Regions from separate parts of the Comamonas koreensis genome, predicted to be linked through region 3. Evidence: predicted binding sites of a transcription regulator. Region 3 holds the regulator's gene; each other region holds the start of a gene.
The links. The regulator FNR, encoded in region 3, switches genes on or off when oxygen is low (the NO sensors DNR and NnrR bind a similar motif). The targets are predictions, from matches to a motif close to TTGATNNNNATCAA.

Region 1 (4,278 bases), 1.9 Mb from region 3:
TGCGCAGCGTTTAGACTGCGGCTTCCCTTGGGGAGTAGCCTGCTTCCGCGCTGGAAGCGTCTGCGTCAACATACTCGGCATTTCGCATGCTGTGGCGCAGACATCCGTTCTTCGGTTGGCGAGACCATCGGCATGCCAGCACGACCTCGGTCGGGCAGTGATGGCGTGCCGTTGTGCTCATGCCCGACTGTCCTAGAAGAACCTCCGATGAACGCTGCTTCCATTTCCCTGTTGGCGCTTGCCATGTCCACTGATGCCTTTGCTGCCGCGATTGGCAAAGGCTCTGCCCTAGTCAAACCCCGTTGGTCCGAGGCGCTGCGCACCGGCCTGATCTTTGGTGTCATCGAAGCCATCACGCCGCTGGTGGGCTGGGCGCTGGGCTATGCCGCGGCCGATTATGTGAAGGCCTGGGACCACTGGATTGCCTTTGTGCTGCTCTTGGTGCTGGGCGGCCGCATGGTGCTGGGTGCCTTCCAAAGTGCCGATGAGCCCGAGATGAGCCGGCCCGCGCGCCATGGCTTCTGGCTGCTGGTCGCCACGGGCTTTGCCACCAGTATTGACGCGATGGCGGTAGGCGTGGGCCTGGCCTTTCTGGATGTGAACATCACCGTCGTTGCGCTCAGCATTGGTTTTGCCACCTTTGCGATGGTGACCCTGGGCGTGATGGTCGGCCGCATTCTGGGCAATATCACGGGCCGCTGGGCAGAAGCGGTGGGTGGTGTCGTGCTGATTGCCATTGGCTCGCTGATTCTGTACGAGCACATGGTGGCCGTATAAAATCAAAGCCCTCCGCTGGCGTGGCAGAGGGCTTGGCTGCGTTTTGCGCTGTAGGAGCGTTGCTACAGGCAAAACAAAGCCCCGCAGAGCAGGGCTTAAGTGAGAGAGATCAGTGGGCTTGCAATTGCTGCGGGTGCCGGGTTTTTAGTTCTGGCTCAACCGCTTGCAGGCTGCGCTGGTATCAGAAGCGGGCAGGAGCACGCTTACGGTCACGTTCGTCTTCAGGCCAAATAGCAAACACTTCAGTCATTTCAGTCCTTTCACCTTTCTGGTGTAGATGGGTGTACAACGGGCCGCGCGCTGAAGTTGTTGACAAGGCCTGCATAAAGTTTTGTGAACAAGCTCCAACAAAACGTAGAAATCACCGTTTTATAGGGTCTGACACAGCATTGCACCGCGAAATCGCTATGATTTGCCACCGAATTTGGATTGGGAGTGCGTAATGGCTGGTGCTGGTTTGTTGATGTTGCTCGATGATATTGCGACCTTGCTTGACGATGTGGCGCTGATGACCAAGACGGCTGCGGGCAAGAGCACGGCCATCCTGGACGATGTGGCCACGCAGACCAAGGTGGCGGTGCAGAAGACCGCGGGGGTGCTGGGCGACGACCTGGCGCTGAACGCCGAGCAGGTGACTGGGGTCAAGGCCAACCGGGAGTTGCCGGTGGTCTGGGCGGTGGCCAAGGGGTCGCTCAAAAACAAAGTCATCTTGGTGCCGGCAGCGCTTTTGATCAGTGCTTTTGCGCCTTGGTTGATCACGCCGCTGTTGATGCTTGGCGGCGCTTTTCTGTGTTTTGAAGGGGTGGAGAAGGTGCTGAGCCTGTTTCACAAGCCCGGCAAACAGGCGCCCCATGATGCCGTCAAGGAGTCCGAGCAGGCGGCGCAGATGGGCGTGGCGCCATCATCCGTGAAGGCTGCCAGCGAGAAAAACATGGACCCGGTGGCCTATGAAAGAGCCAAGGTGGCGGGTGCGGTGCGTACCGATTTCATTCTGTCTGCAGAAATCATCGCCATCGCGCTGGGCACCGTGGCCAGCAAGCCGCTGTGGGAGCAGTTTGCGGTGCTGGTGGCCGTGGCACTGGCGATCACCGTGTTTGTCTATGGCCTGGTGGCCGGTATTGTGCGCATGGACGATGTGGGCATGTGGCTGATGCGCAAGACCAGTGCCGCAGCCCAGGCCCTGGGCCGGGGCCTGATTGCGTTTACGCCCTGGCTGATGCGTGGCCTGTCGATTGTGGGAACGGCTGCGATGTTCATGGTGGGCGGCAGCTTGCTGGTGCATGGCATGGGCCCGATCGAGCATTGGTTGGAGAGCACCGTAGCCCCGATGGGCGGTGTGGTGGCCATGCTGGCCCCAACGCTGGTGCACGTGGCCGTCGGTGCGGTCATTGGTGGCCTGGTGGTGCTGGCGGTAGAGGCCTGGCACAAGATGCGCGGCCACTGATCGACAGCAACCACGGATGGCTGCTGGCCGCGTCCCTCGGGCGCGGCGCTGCAAGAAGCAGAAGGCGGCATCGCAACAGCGGGCCGCCTTTTTTCATCGCTTGTTTTGTCGGGTTGATCTGGGTCAGGGCAGCCTGGCCCGCATGAGCAGAAGATGCTGAACATGGACGGCAGACAAGGGCCGGTTCCGCAACTTTTCAATCCATGCGAGCAAGATCGCAGCGAGGGCAATGACGATGAAAAAAATGATGTTGGCAGCGGCAGCTGTATATGCAATGGCGTCGGGCGCGGCGATGGCGCAAGAGGCGCAAAGCCCCTGGCAAGTGCGTGTGCGCGCCGTGCATCTGGACAGCGCCAACAAGGACTCCACCGGCCTGGGCCTGTCGATCAATGACAAGACGATTCCCGAAGTGGATGTGAGCTACTTTTTCACGCCCAATATCGCGGCAGAGCTGGTGCTGACCTACCCGCAAAAGCATGACCTGCGCTCGGACGGCGCCAAGATCGGCACGCTCAAGCACCTGCCGCCCAGCCTGCTCGCGCAGTACCACTTCACCAATATGGGCGCCTTCAAGCCCTACCTAGGCGCTGGTGTGAACTACACGCGCTTCTCGAACGTGAACTTTGCACCGGCTGTTGAGGCCGCGCTCGATCCATCGATCAAGAAGAACAGCTTTGGCCCGGCGCTGCAGATCGGCTTTGACTACATGCTGGACAAGCACTGGTCGATCAACGTCGACGTGAAGAAGGTCTACATCAAGACCGATGTGCGCTCGGCCGGCACCAAGGTGGGCACTTTTAAGGTGGATCCTTGGTTGCTGGGTGTGGGTGTGGGCTACCGCTTCTAAACAGGTCCTCATGCCCGCTCCTGGTGATCCAGGAGCCACAGAGCACTGTGTTTGAGCCGCTTGTTGAAAGCGGCTCTTTTTTTGCGTGCGACGGCCCCTCAGACCTTGGCCAGCGCCTGCTCCAGATCGGCCAGCAGGTCATCGACATGCTCGATGCCGACCGACAGGCGCACCATGCCTTCGCTCACGCCGGCTTTCTCCAGCTCTGCGCTGTCCAACTGGCGGTGCGTGGTCGAAGCCGGGTGCGTCGCCAGCGATTTGGCATCGCCAATATTGACCAGGCGGGTGAACAGCTGCAGCGCATCCAGAAAGCGGGCACCGGCGGCGCGCCCTTCGCCGTCTGCGGCATTGAGGCTGAAGGACAGAATGCCCGAGGCGCGGCCGCCCGACTGCTTTTGCAAGGTGGCATGGTCCGGGTGGTCCGGTAGGCCCGCATAGCGCACCCAGGCCACCTTGGGGTGCTTTTGCAGCGTCTCGGCAATCTTTTGCGTGTTCTCGCAGATGCGGTCCATGCGCAGCGCCAGGGTCTCGATGCCTTGCAGGATCTGGAAGGCGTTCTGCGGCGAAATGGCTGCGCCCATATTGCGCAGCGGCACGACGCGCGCGCGGCCGATGTAGGCCGCAGGGCCCAGCGCTTCGGTGTAGACCACGCCGTGGTAGCTCACATCGGGTTCATTGAGGCGCTTGAAGCGCGCCTTGTGCTCGGCCCAGGGGAACTTGCCGCTATCGACGATGGCGCCGCCCACGCTGGTGCCATGGCCGCCCAGGTACTTGGTGAGCGAATGGACGACGATGTCGGCGCCATGCTCGATGGGGCGCAGCAGATAGGGCGAGGGCACGGTGTTGTCCACGATCAGCGGCACACCATGGCGGTGGGCCACATCGGCGAGCGCGCGGATATCGGTCACATTGCCCAAGGGGTTGCCGATGGACTCGATGAACACGGCCTTGGTCTTGTTGTCGATCAAGGCGCCAAAGCTGGCCGGGTCGCGTGGATCGGCAAAGCGCACCTCAATGCCCTGCTGCGGAAAGGTATGGGCAAACAGGTTGTAGGTGCCGCCATACAAGGTGCTGGCCGAGACGATGTTGTCGCCCGCTTCGGCCAGCGTTTGGATAGCTGCGGTGATCGCTGCCATGCCCGAGGCCAGCGCCAGCGCGGCAATGCCGCCTTCGAGCGCGGTCACGCGCTTTTCCAGCACATCGGTGGTCG
Region 2 (4,278 bases), 1.4 Mb from region 3:
CCCTAGACGTTCTCAAATTTATCTTTTGAATCTGTATCATTCATGTCAGTGATGTATTGCGGTTCGCCCAGCGCTGCAAAGGATTGAAAATGCTGCCCCACCAATTTCGGCACCTGGACCTGAACCTCTTGCGTGTATTCGACGAGGTGATGAATGAGCGCAGCCTGACCCGGGCGGCCGACAAGCTGGCCATCACCCAGCCGGCAGTCAGCAATGCGATGCGGCGCCTGCGCGAGGCGCTGCATGACGAGCTTTTGGTGCGCAGCGGCCAGGGTGTGGAGCCCACACCGCTGGCCAATGCGCTGTGGCCGGTGGTGCGCGAATCGCTGGCGCGCCTGCAGGCCAGCTTTGCGCCTGAGCGCTTTGACCCCGCCCATGCGACCCAGGCCTTTGTCGTGGCGATGGCCGATGCCACCGCCGCCACCTTGCTGCCCAGCCTGATGCACATTCTGGAGACCGAGGCACCAGGCGTCTCTGTGCATGTGCAACCACTCACTACCCGTGATCCGCGCGAGGAGCTGGACGCCGAGACGGCGGACCTGGCCGTGGGCTATTTCCCCTTTGTGCTCGCCGAGATGACGGCGCGCGCCCAGTCGGGGGACCTGGTGGATTTCGAGAGCCGGCGCCTCTATGACGGCGAATACCTCTGCGTGATGCGCAAGGACCATCCTTTGAGTGAGGGCTTGCTGACTTTGGAGCGCTACTGCGATGCACGCCATATGCTGGTGAGCTTTTCCGGCCAGCCCTTTGGCTTTTTGGACGAGGCGCTGGCATCGATCGGCCGCAAGCGCCGGGTGGTGCTGACGGTGAACCAGTACTTCACCGCCGCGCGCGTGGTGGCGCGCACCGACCTGCTGACCGTTTTGCCGCGTCACTTTGTGCCTGCCACCGGCATCGCCGATCTGCTGGCCTTCCAGCCGCTGCCGCTGCGCGTCGAGGCCGTGCATGTGGATGCGCTGTGGCGCAGCCGCAGCGGGCATATTCCGCCCTCGGCGCTGGAATGGATGCTGCATGCACTGGAGCGCTCGGCCCGGGCGGCTTTTCCTGACCTGGAATTACCGATGTAGCGGGCTGCAAGGCGCTAAAGCCCATGGTAGGCTAGGCGACCATGCACCTGCAAATTCTGTCCGACCTGCATCTGGAGACCCACCCCCATTTCCGTGCCCAGCCTGCGCCCGGCGCCCAGTTGCTGGTGCTGGCCGGCGACATTGGCTCCTACCAGAATGGCTCGATGCTGGACGATAAGGATTTTGGCCTCACCCAGTTCAGCCCGCAGCAGGCTGGCGGCCATTGGCCCGAGCCGGTAATCCTGGTGCCTGGCAACCACGAGTTTGACAACCAGGATTTCGATGCCGCCCGGCTGCGCCTGCGTGCCAGCTGCGAAAAGTTGGGCATCACGATGCTGGACTGCGACACCCTGATCATCGACGGCGTGCGCTTTATCGGCACCACACTCTGGTCCGACTACGACGCCATTGCCCTGCACAACGGCGTGACCGAGCTGGGCGCGCTGATGAAGCAGCGCGAGAAGGCCTTCAAGGCCGCGAACTTTTACTTGACCAAGGCCCAGATGCAGCGCAACGGCCAGCCCTTTTTGGCCGCCGAGATGCGCGACGAAGCGCTGCGCTGCCAGGAATGGCTGCGCGCCGCACTGGCCGAGCCCTTTGATGGCAAAACCGTCGTCATCACCCACTTTGCGCCCAGCCTGCGCAGCGCCGATCCGCGCTATGGGCTGACGCCCGGAACCGCCGGTTTTTGCAATGTGCTCGATGACCTGCTGCCCTATGCCGACCTCTGGATCCACGGCCACCTGCATGCGCCCAGCGATTACCTGGCCAAAGGCCAGCACAGCGATGGCCGCCCCTGGCAATGCCGGGTCGTGGCCAACCCGCTGGGCTATGCGCGCAAGGGTGAGCAGGAGAGCTTCAATCCGCATTGCCTGGTGGCGGTGTAGCCAGGGTCGCTCCACTTCTGGCATTCCCTCCGTCAAGCCAAAGCCCAAGGGTTTTTACCTAAATTTGTCGCCGCGCCTGATGCATATCAATGCCCGTTTGACGGTAAATCTATAAGCTGATACACATGATTTAGCCTGTAAAGCGCGTTCTCGCTGATGGAGCGCGGGTTTGCCAGGCCACAGTCCAGCGTTGGTGGCGCCACCGGTGTTGGGTCCCTCACCCCTTTTTTGAAGGAGTCAAGGCATGCGTATTTTGTTGGCCGTTGATGGCAGCCCCTACACCCAGAAGATGCTCGATTACCTGGCAGCGCACGCAGAGTGGCTGACGCCCAACCACCATTACACGGTGCTCACGGTGCAGCCCCTGCTGCCGCCCCGGGCCGCCAAGGCCTTGGGCAAGGCGCTGGTGGACGACTACCACAGCGAAGAGGCGCAGAAGGTGCTGGTGCCGGTGCAGGAGTTTCTGGCCGCCCACCAGGTGAAGGCCGTGGCCGAGACTGCCGTAGGCCCGATCTCCCAGACCATTGCCGAGACGGCCGATAAGGGCGGCTATGACCTGCTGATCATGGGCACCCGCGGCCATGGTGCGCTGGCCAAGCTGGTGCTGGGCTCGGTGGCGACCCAAGTGCTGGCCGAGAGCAAGCTGCCGGTATTGCTGATTCGGTAAATGGATCAGATCATGCGTCTGTCATTTGCTATTCACCATATAGCAATACTTGGCGCGGATACTGCGCATGCAATGGATGTCACTGATGAGGGAGGGATGGAACCACCGGTGCGATGAATGCCTGTGGACATCCGGAAACTGCTTGCATCCCCCTGGGGGTGCAGGCAGTTTTTTTATGCCTTGACCATGGCGCGAGCGGCCGCCGTGGGCGGCGCCAGGCTGCTCTTGGCGCTGTGCACCATCGCGTCGCTCAGGGCGCCCAGCAAGGCCGACTGCAGGTTCCAGCAGTGCCAGTACAGGTCGACGCGCAGCACCTGGGTCTCGGCCACATTGACCAGGCGGCCATCGGCGAGGTAGGGGCGGGCCAGCAGCTCGGGCACCACGCCCACGCCCCAGCCAGCGGCCACGGCGCGCACCTGAGCTTCGGAGTTGGGCACATAGAGCTGGTGCAGGCCGACGGTCTTGAGGCCCATCGCGCGGGCGACAAACACGCGCTGCATGTCGTCCTTGCGGTTGTAGCTCAAAAACGGCAGGTGCTTGAAGTTGCTGCGGTTGATTCCTTGCGGCACATGCTGCTGGGCAAAGGCGGGCGATGCCACGGCGATGTAGTGCATTGCGCCCAGCGCGGTCACGCGGCAGCCGCGCAGCGCCTGCGGCATGGTGGTGACGCAGCCGAGCACCTCGCCGGTGCGCAGCAGCTCCAAGGTGTGGTCCTGGTCGTCGGTGATGATCTCCAGCGGCAGCTGCTGCAGCGCGATGTCCTGCAGTGCATCGAGCGCCCAGGTGGCAATGCTGTCGGCATTGATGGCAATCGAGATGGCCTCGTCATGCGCATTGCGGCGCATGGTGTGGGGCAGCAGGCTGTGCAGCTCCTGCTCCAGGTCGGTGCGCAGCAGCCGCAGCTGCTGGGTGTGCTTGAGCAGCAGCTGGCCGGCAGCGGTGGGCCGCAGCGGGCGGCTGCGCACCACCAGCACCGAGCCGATCTGTGCCTCTAGCGCACGCAGCCGCTGCGAGACGGCCGATTGCGTCACATTCAGGCGCAGCGCGGCCTTCTCGAAACCGCCTTCTTCAATCACGGCGGCCAGGCATTCCAGCGCGACAGGGTCCAGGTTGCTCATGGGGCTCCAGTATTAGTAGAACTGATGAATCCTGAAGAAGTTTAATTGCACTTTATGTTACAGCCAAGATGCCAGACACTGAGAGGCATGAAAGTCATCATCCTCGGCGCCGGAATCATCGGCACCAGCACTGCCTGGCATCTGCTGCAACTCGGCCACGACGTCACCGTCGTGGATCGCCAACCGGACGCGGCGCTGGAGACCAGCTATGCCAATGCCGCGCAGATCTCGGTGAGCTACTGCGAGCCCTGGGCCAACAAGCATGCCCCGCTCAAGGCGCTCAAGTGGATGTTCGACAAGGAGGCGCCGCTGCTGCTGCGCCCGCATGCCGATCCGCAGCAATGGCGCTGGCTCACGCAGTTTCTGGCCGAGTGCAATGACCGCTCCTTTGCCCGCAATGTGCAGCAGATCGTTGCGCTCGGTGCCTACAGCCACAACGCCTTGAAGGCCGTGGTGGCCCAGACCGGCATCCAGTTCAACCGGCTCGAGCGCGGCATTGCCCACTTCTTCACCAGCGACGAAGCGGTGCAGGATGCGCA
Region 3 (4,278 bases):
TGTGCTGGGCGGCCTGCTGGCCAGCCTGGGTATTTTTGCGGTGCTCAAGGGCAGCTACCTGGGTTTGTTTTTTGGCCTGTTCATTGGCTACTCGGCACTGCGCATGTTCCGCAAGCCCAACAGCCAGGCCATGCGCGCCATGCCGGGCACGGCCGGCCAGCTGGCTGCGGGTGGCGTGATCGGCTGCCTCTCGGGCCTGGTGGGCGCGGGCGGCGCCTTCATCAGCGTGCCTTTCATGACTTGGTGCAGCGTGCCGATGCACAACGCGGTAGCCACGAGCTCGGCGCTGGGCTTTCCGATTGCGGTCACCAATGTCATCGGCTTCATGGTGGCCGGCCTGCACCTGCAGGGGCTGCCACCGCATTCGCTGGGTTATATCTGGCTGCCCGGCCTGGCCGCCATTGCCACCTGCAGCGTGCTGACCGCGCCGCTGGGCGCCCGCGCCGCGCACCGGCTGCCGGTGGGCCAGCTCAAGAAGATCTTTGGCGGCATCTTGCTGTGCCTGGCGCTCTACATGCTCTACAAGAGCCTGGCGGCCTGGCAGGGCTGAGGCCTGCCCACGCCCTGCCCTCAGATAATCCGCGAGAAGCGCGCCCGGTTGCGGTCGGCCTGCAGGTTCTTGTCAAACACCATGGCGACGCCACGCACAAAGTACCAGCCCAGCTCGGTCACATTGATCGATTCGTCGCTCAGCTGCACCAGGCCCTGCTCCTGCAGCTCACGCAGCTGGGCCAGCTCGGCGGCAAAGTACTGCGCAAAATCAATCAGCCAGGCCTGCTCCAGCGATTCAATGGCCAGGCACCCCTGGCACATCAGGCCCATGATCACCGTGCGGCGCAGCAGGTCGTCGCGCGTCAGTGCCAGCCCACGCACCACGGGAATCTGGCCCTGGTCGATCAGGTCGTAGTACTCCTCCAGGGTCTTGGCATTTTGGCTGTAGGTGGCGCCAATGCGTCCGATGGCTGACACGCCCAGCGCCATCAGATCGCAATCGGGCTGGGTGCTGTAGCCCTGAAAGTTGCGGTGCAGGCGGCCCTGGCGCTTGGCCACCGCCAAGGCATCGTCGGGCAAGGCGAAATGGTCCATGCCCACATACACATAACCGGCGGCTTCCAGCGCCGCCAGGGCCTGGGCCAGCATCGCCAGCTTGTCGGCGGGGCTGGGCAGGTCCTGGGCCTGGATGCGGCGCTGGGGCTTGAAGCGCTCGGGCAGGTGCGCATAGGCATACAGCGCAATGCGGTCGGGCCGCAGCGCGTTGACCTGCTCCATGGTGCGCACAAAGCTGGCCGGGCTTTGTTGGGGCAGACCATAGATCAAATCGATATTGATGGATTCAAAGCCGATAGCGCGCGCCTGCTCGACCAAGGCAAACACCTGGTCAGCGGGCTGCTCGCGGTGCACCGCCTGTTGCACCAGCGGGTCAAAGTCCTGCACGCCAAAGCTCAGCCGGTTGAAGCCGAGCCGGTACAGGTGCTGCAGGCGCTCGCCGCTCACAGTGCGCGGGTCGACCTCGATCGCGTACTCGCCACCGGGCTGCAGATGAAAACGCTCTTTGACCATATCCATCAGGCGGCTGAGGCCGGCATCGGTCAGGAAGGTGGGCGAGCCCCCACCCAGGTGCAGTTGGCTGATGGTCGGGCGGGCGCTGACATGGGCCAGTTGCAGGTCCAGCTCGCGCTCGAGGTAATCCAGGTATTCGTCGGCCCGCTCGGCGTGCTTGGTGATGATCTTGTTGCAGGCGCAGTAGTAGCACAGCGAGGCGCAGAACGGCACATGCACATACAAGGACAGCGGCGACAGCCGGCCCGCCAGACCGGTGCCGCGTTGCGCCAGCGCCAGCTTGTACTCATTCGCAGCAAAGGCTTCAACAAATCGGTCTGCGGTAGGATACGAGGTGTAACGGGGGCCGGGAACATCAAAACGGCACAGCAGTTCAGGGGTCAGGGAAATCATGGTTCTTCTTCCTAGCGGACGCCCCAATGTGCCCCAAGGCCTGCCACGCGTCCTTGATGTACATCAAGAAGCCTCTGGGCGCCAGCACGCACAATAGGCCCATCCAAGGAACGTCGTTCCTATCTGAATAGTTGTTCACGGGTATTGATACATGACATCCAACTCCATCAAAGTAGCGTGCTCCAGCTGCAATTTGCGCGAGCTGTGCATGCCCGTGGGACTGTCGGCCGAACAGATGGAGCGCATCGACGAGATCGTCGCCACCCGGCGCAAGATCAAGCGCGGCAGCGCGCTGTTCCGCAACGGTGAGACCTTCACCTCCTTGTATGCGATACGCACCGGTTTCTTCAAGACCAGCATCGCCACCGAAGACGGGCGCGACCAGGTCACCGGCTTCCAGATGGCGGGTGAGATCATCGGCCTGGACGGCATCGTCAACGACCGCCATTCCTGCGACGCGATTGCGCTCGAAGATGCCGAGGTCTGCGTGATGCCCTACTCCTCGCTCGAAGACCTGTCGCGCGAGGTGACCGCCTTGCAGCACCATGTGCACAAGGTCATGAGCCGAGAGATCGTGCGCGAGCATGGCGTCATGCTGCTGCTGGGCAGCATGCGCGCCGAAGAGCGCCTGGCCGCCTTCTTGCTGAACCTGGTGCAGCGCTTGCATGCCCGGGGCTTTTCGCAGCATGAGCTGATCCTGCGCATGACGCGCGAGGAAATCGGCAGCTACCTGGGCCTCAAGCTCGAGACCGTCAGCCGCACCTTCTCCAAGTTTGCCGAGGAGAACATCATCGAGGTCAAGCAGCGCCATGTGCGCATTCTGGACACCGACAAGCTCCAGGGCCTGATCAACACCCAGGCCTGCTCGGCTTAAGACCCTGTTCCAAGTCGCTCCGCCAGCGGATACAAACGCGGTCTGATCCGACATCCGCTCAAGCCGCAAGCGGCGATGCTCTGAGTTGCATCCACGGCAAGGCTGCCACCCACAGCCCTGCCCCATGTCTGACCTGAAAGGAGCCTGCCATGTACCAACATATCCTGCTTGCCACCGATGGCTCTGAGCTGTCCGAGAAGGCCGTGCGCCACGCACTGGCGCTGGCCAAGCTGAGCCATGCCACGGTGACTGCCGTCAACATCTCGCCCAACTACCCGCGCAGCTACTTCGAAGGCAGCACCATGCAAAACCCCGATGACATTGCGCGCATCGAGGATGGCTGGGAACGCGCAGCGCAAGGCATTGTCGATAAGGTGGTGGCCGAAGGCGCCGCGACCGGCGTGCCCATCAAGACCCTGGTGATCAAGTCCGACATGATTGCCGAGGCGCTGCTGGAGACGGCGAAGAAGGAAAACTGCGACCTGATCGTCATGGCATCGCACGGCTACCGGGGCTTGAAGCGCCTGCTGCTGGGCAGCGAAACACAGCATGTACTGACCCATGCCACGATACCGGTGCTGGTACTGCGCTGATCGCCGTATAACCGCATCATCCCCATAGCAAACCCTCGCCTGCGGCAGCTTCTGAGCGGCCACAGCGCGAGGGTTTTGTCATGGCGGCGCATGCCGCCTCCATAGGCGCATCAGCCCTTGAACAGGTCCTGGTACTGGTCGCGCAGCAGGTTCTTTTGCACCTTGCCCATGGTGTTGCGTGGCAGCTCGCCCACGACAAAGCAGCGCTTGGGAATCTTGAAATTGGCCAGCTGCTTTTTCAAGGTCGCAATGATGCCGTCGGCATCGAGCGGTTGGCCCGCCTTGGCAATGACCACCGCCACACCCACTTCGCCAAAATCGGGATGCGGCACGCCGACCAGCGCGCTTTCCGCGACGCCCGGCAGTTCGTTGATGAAGCCCTCGATCTCGGCCGGGTAGACGTTGTAGCCGCCGGAGATGATCAGGTCCTTGCTGCGGCCGACGATGGTCACATAGCCGCGCGCATCGATCTTGCCTACGTCGCCGGTCTTGAACCAGCCGTCGGCAGTGAACTCCTGCGCGGTCTTCTCGGGCATGCGCCAGTAGCCGCTGAACACATTGGGGCCTTGCACCTGGATATGGCCGATCTCGTCGGCGCCCAGCGCCTGGCCGTCATCGCCCTGCACCCGCACGCCCACACCCGGCAGCGCAAAGCCCACCGTGCCGCCCCGGCGCTCGTCCTGGCCGCCATGGCGGGCATCGGCCTGGTAGGGGTTGGAGACCAGCATGATGGTCTCGCTCATGCCATAGCGCTCCAGGATGGTGTGGCCGGTGCGAGTCTGCCAGTCGCGGAAGGTCTCGATCAGCAACGGCGCCGAGCCGGAGATGAACAGACGCATGTGCTGGGCCGCTGCCTTG

Region 1: the regulator FNR is predicted to act here: its motif matches at 2,335-2,348, upstream of F0Q04_RS10320 (OmpW/AlkL family protein).
Region 2: the regulator FNR is predicted to act here: its motif matches at 2,031-2,044, upstream of F0Q04_RS01865 (universal stress protein).

The regions. Positions count from the first base shown of each region.
Region 1 is NZ_CP043575.1:2,308,203-2,312,480, forward strand. Features, by position in the region: yybP-ykoY riboswitch at 25-187, shown strand; gene mntP (manganese efflux pump MntP) at 208-777, shown strand; gene F0Q04_RS10315 (DUF808 domain-containing protein) at 1,220-2,221, shown strand; gene F0Q04_RS10320 (OmpW/AlkL family protein) at 2,457-3,068, shown strand; gene F0Q04_RS10325 (O-acetylhomoserine aminocarboxypropyltransferase/cysteine synthase family protein) at 3,167-4,278, opposite strand, start outside.
Region 2 is NZ_CP043575.1:382,614-386,891, reverse strand. Features, by position in the region: gene F0Q04_RS01875 (LysR family transcriptional regulator) at 90-1,067, shown strand; gene F0Q04_RS01870 (metallophosphoesterase) at 1,109-1,954, shown strand; gene F0Q04_RS01865 (universal stress protein) at 2,199-2,621, shown strand; gene F0Q04_RS01860 (LysR family transcriptional regulator ArgP) at 2,795-3,739, opposite strand; gene F0Q04_RS01855 (D-amino acid dehydrogenase) at 3,827-4,278, shown strand, end outside.
Region 3 is NZ_CP043575.1:4,205,006-4,209,283, forward strand. Features, by position in the region: gene F0Q04_RS19180 (sulfite exporter TauE/SafE family protein) at 1-550, shown strand, start outside; gene hemN (oxygen-independent coproporphyrinogen III oxidase) at 571-1,953, opposite strand; gene fnr (fumarate/nitrate reduction transcriptional regulator Fnr) at 2,105-2,827, shown strand; gene F0Q04_RS19195 (universal stress protein) at 2,977-3,420, shown strand; gene F0Q04_RS19200 (malonate--CoA ligase) at 3,531-4,278, opposite strand, start outside.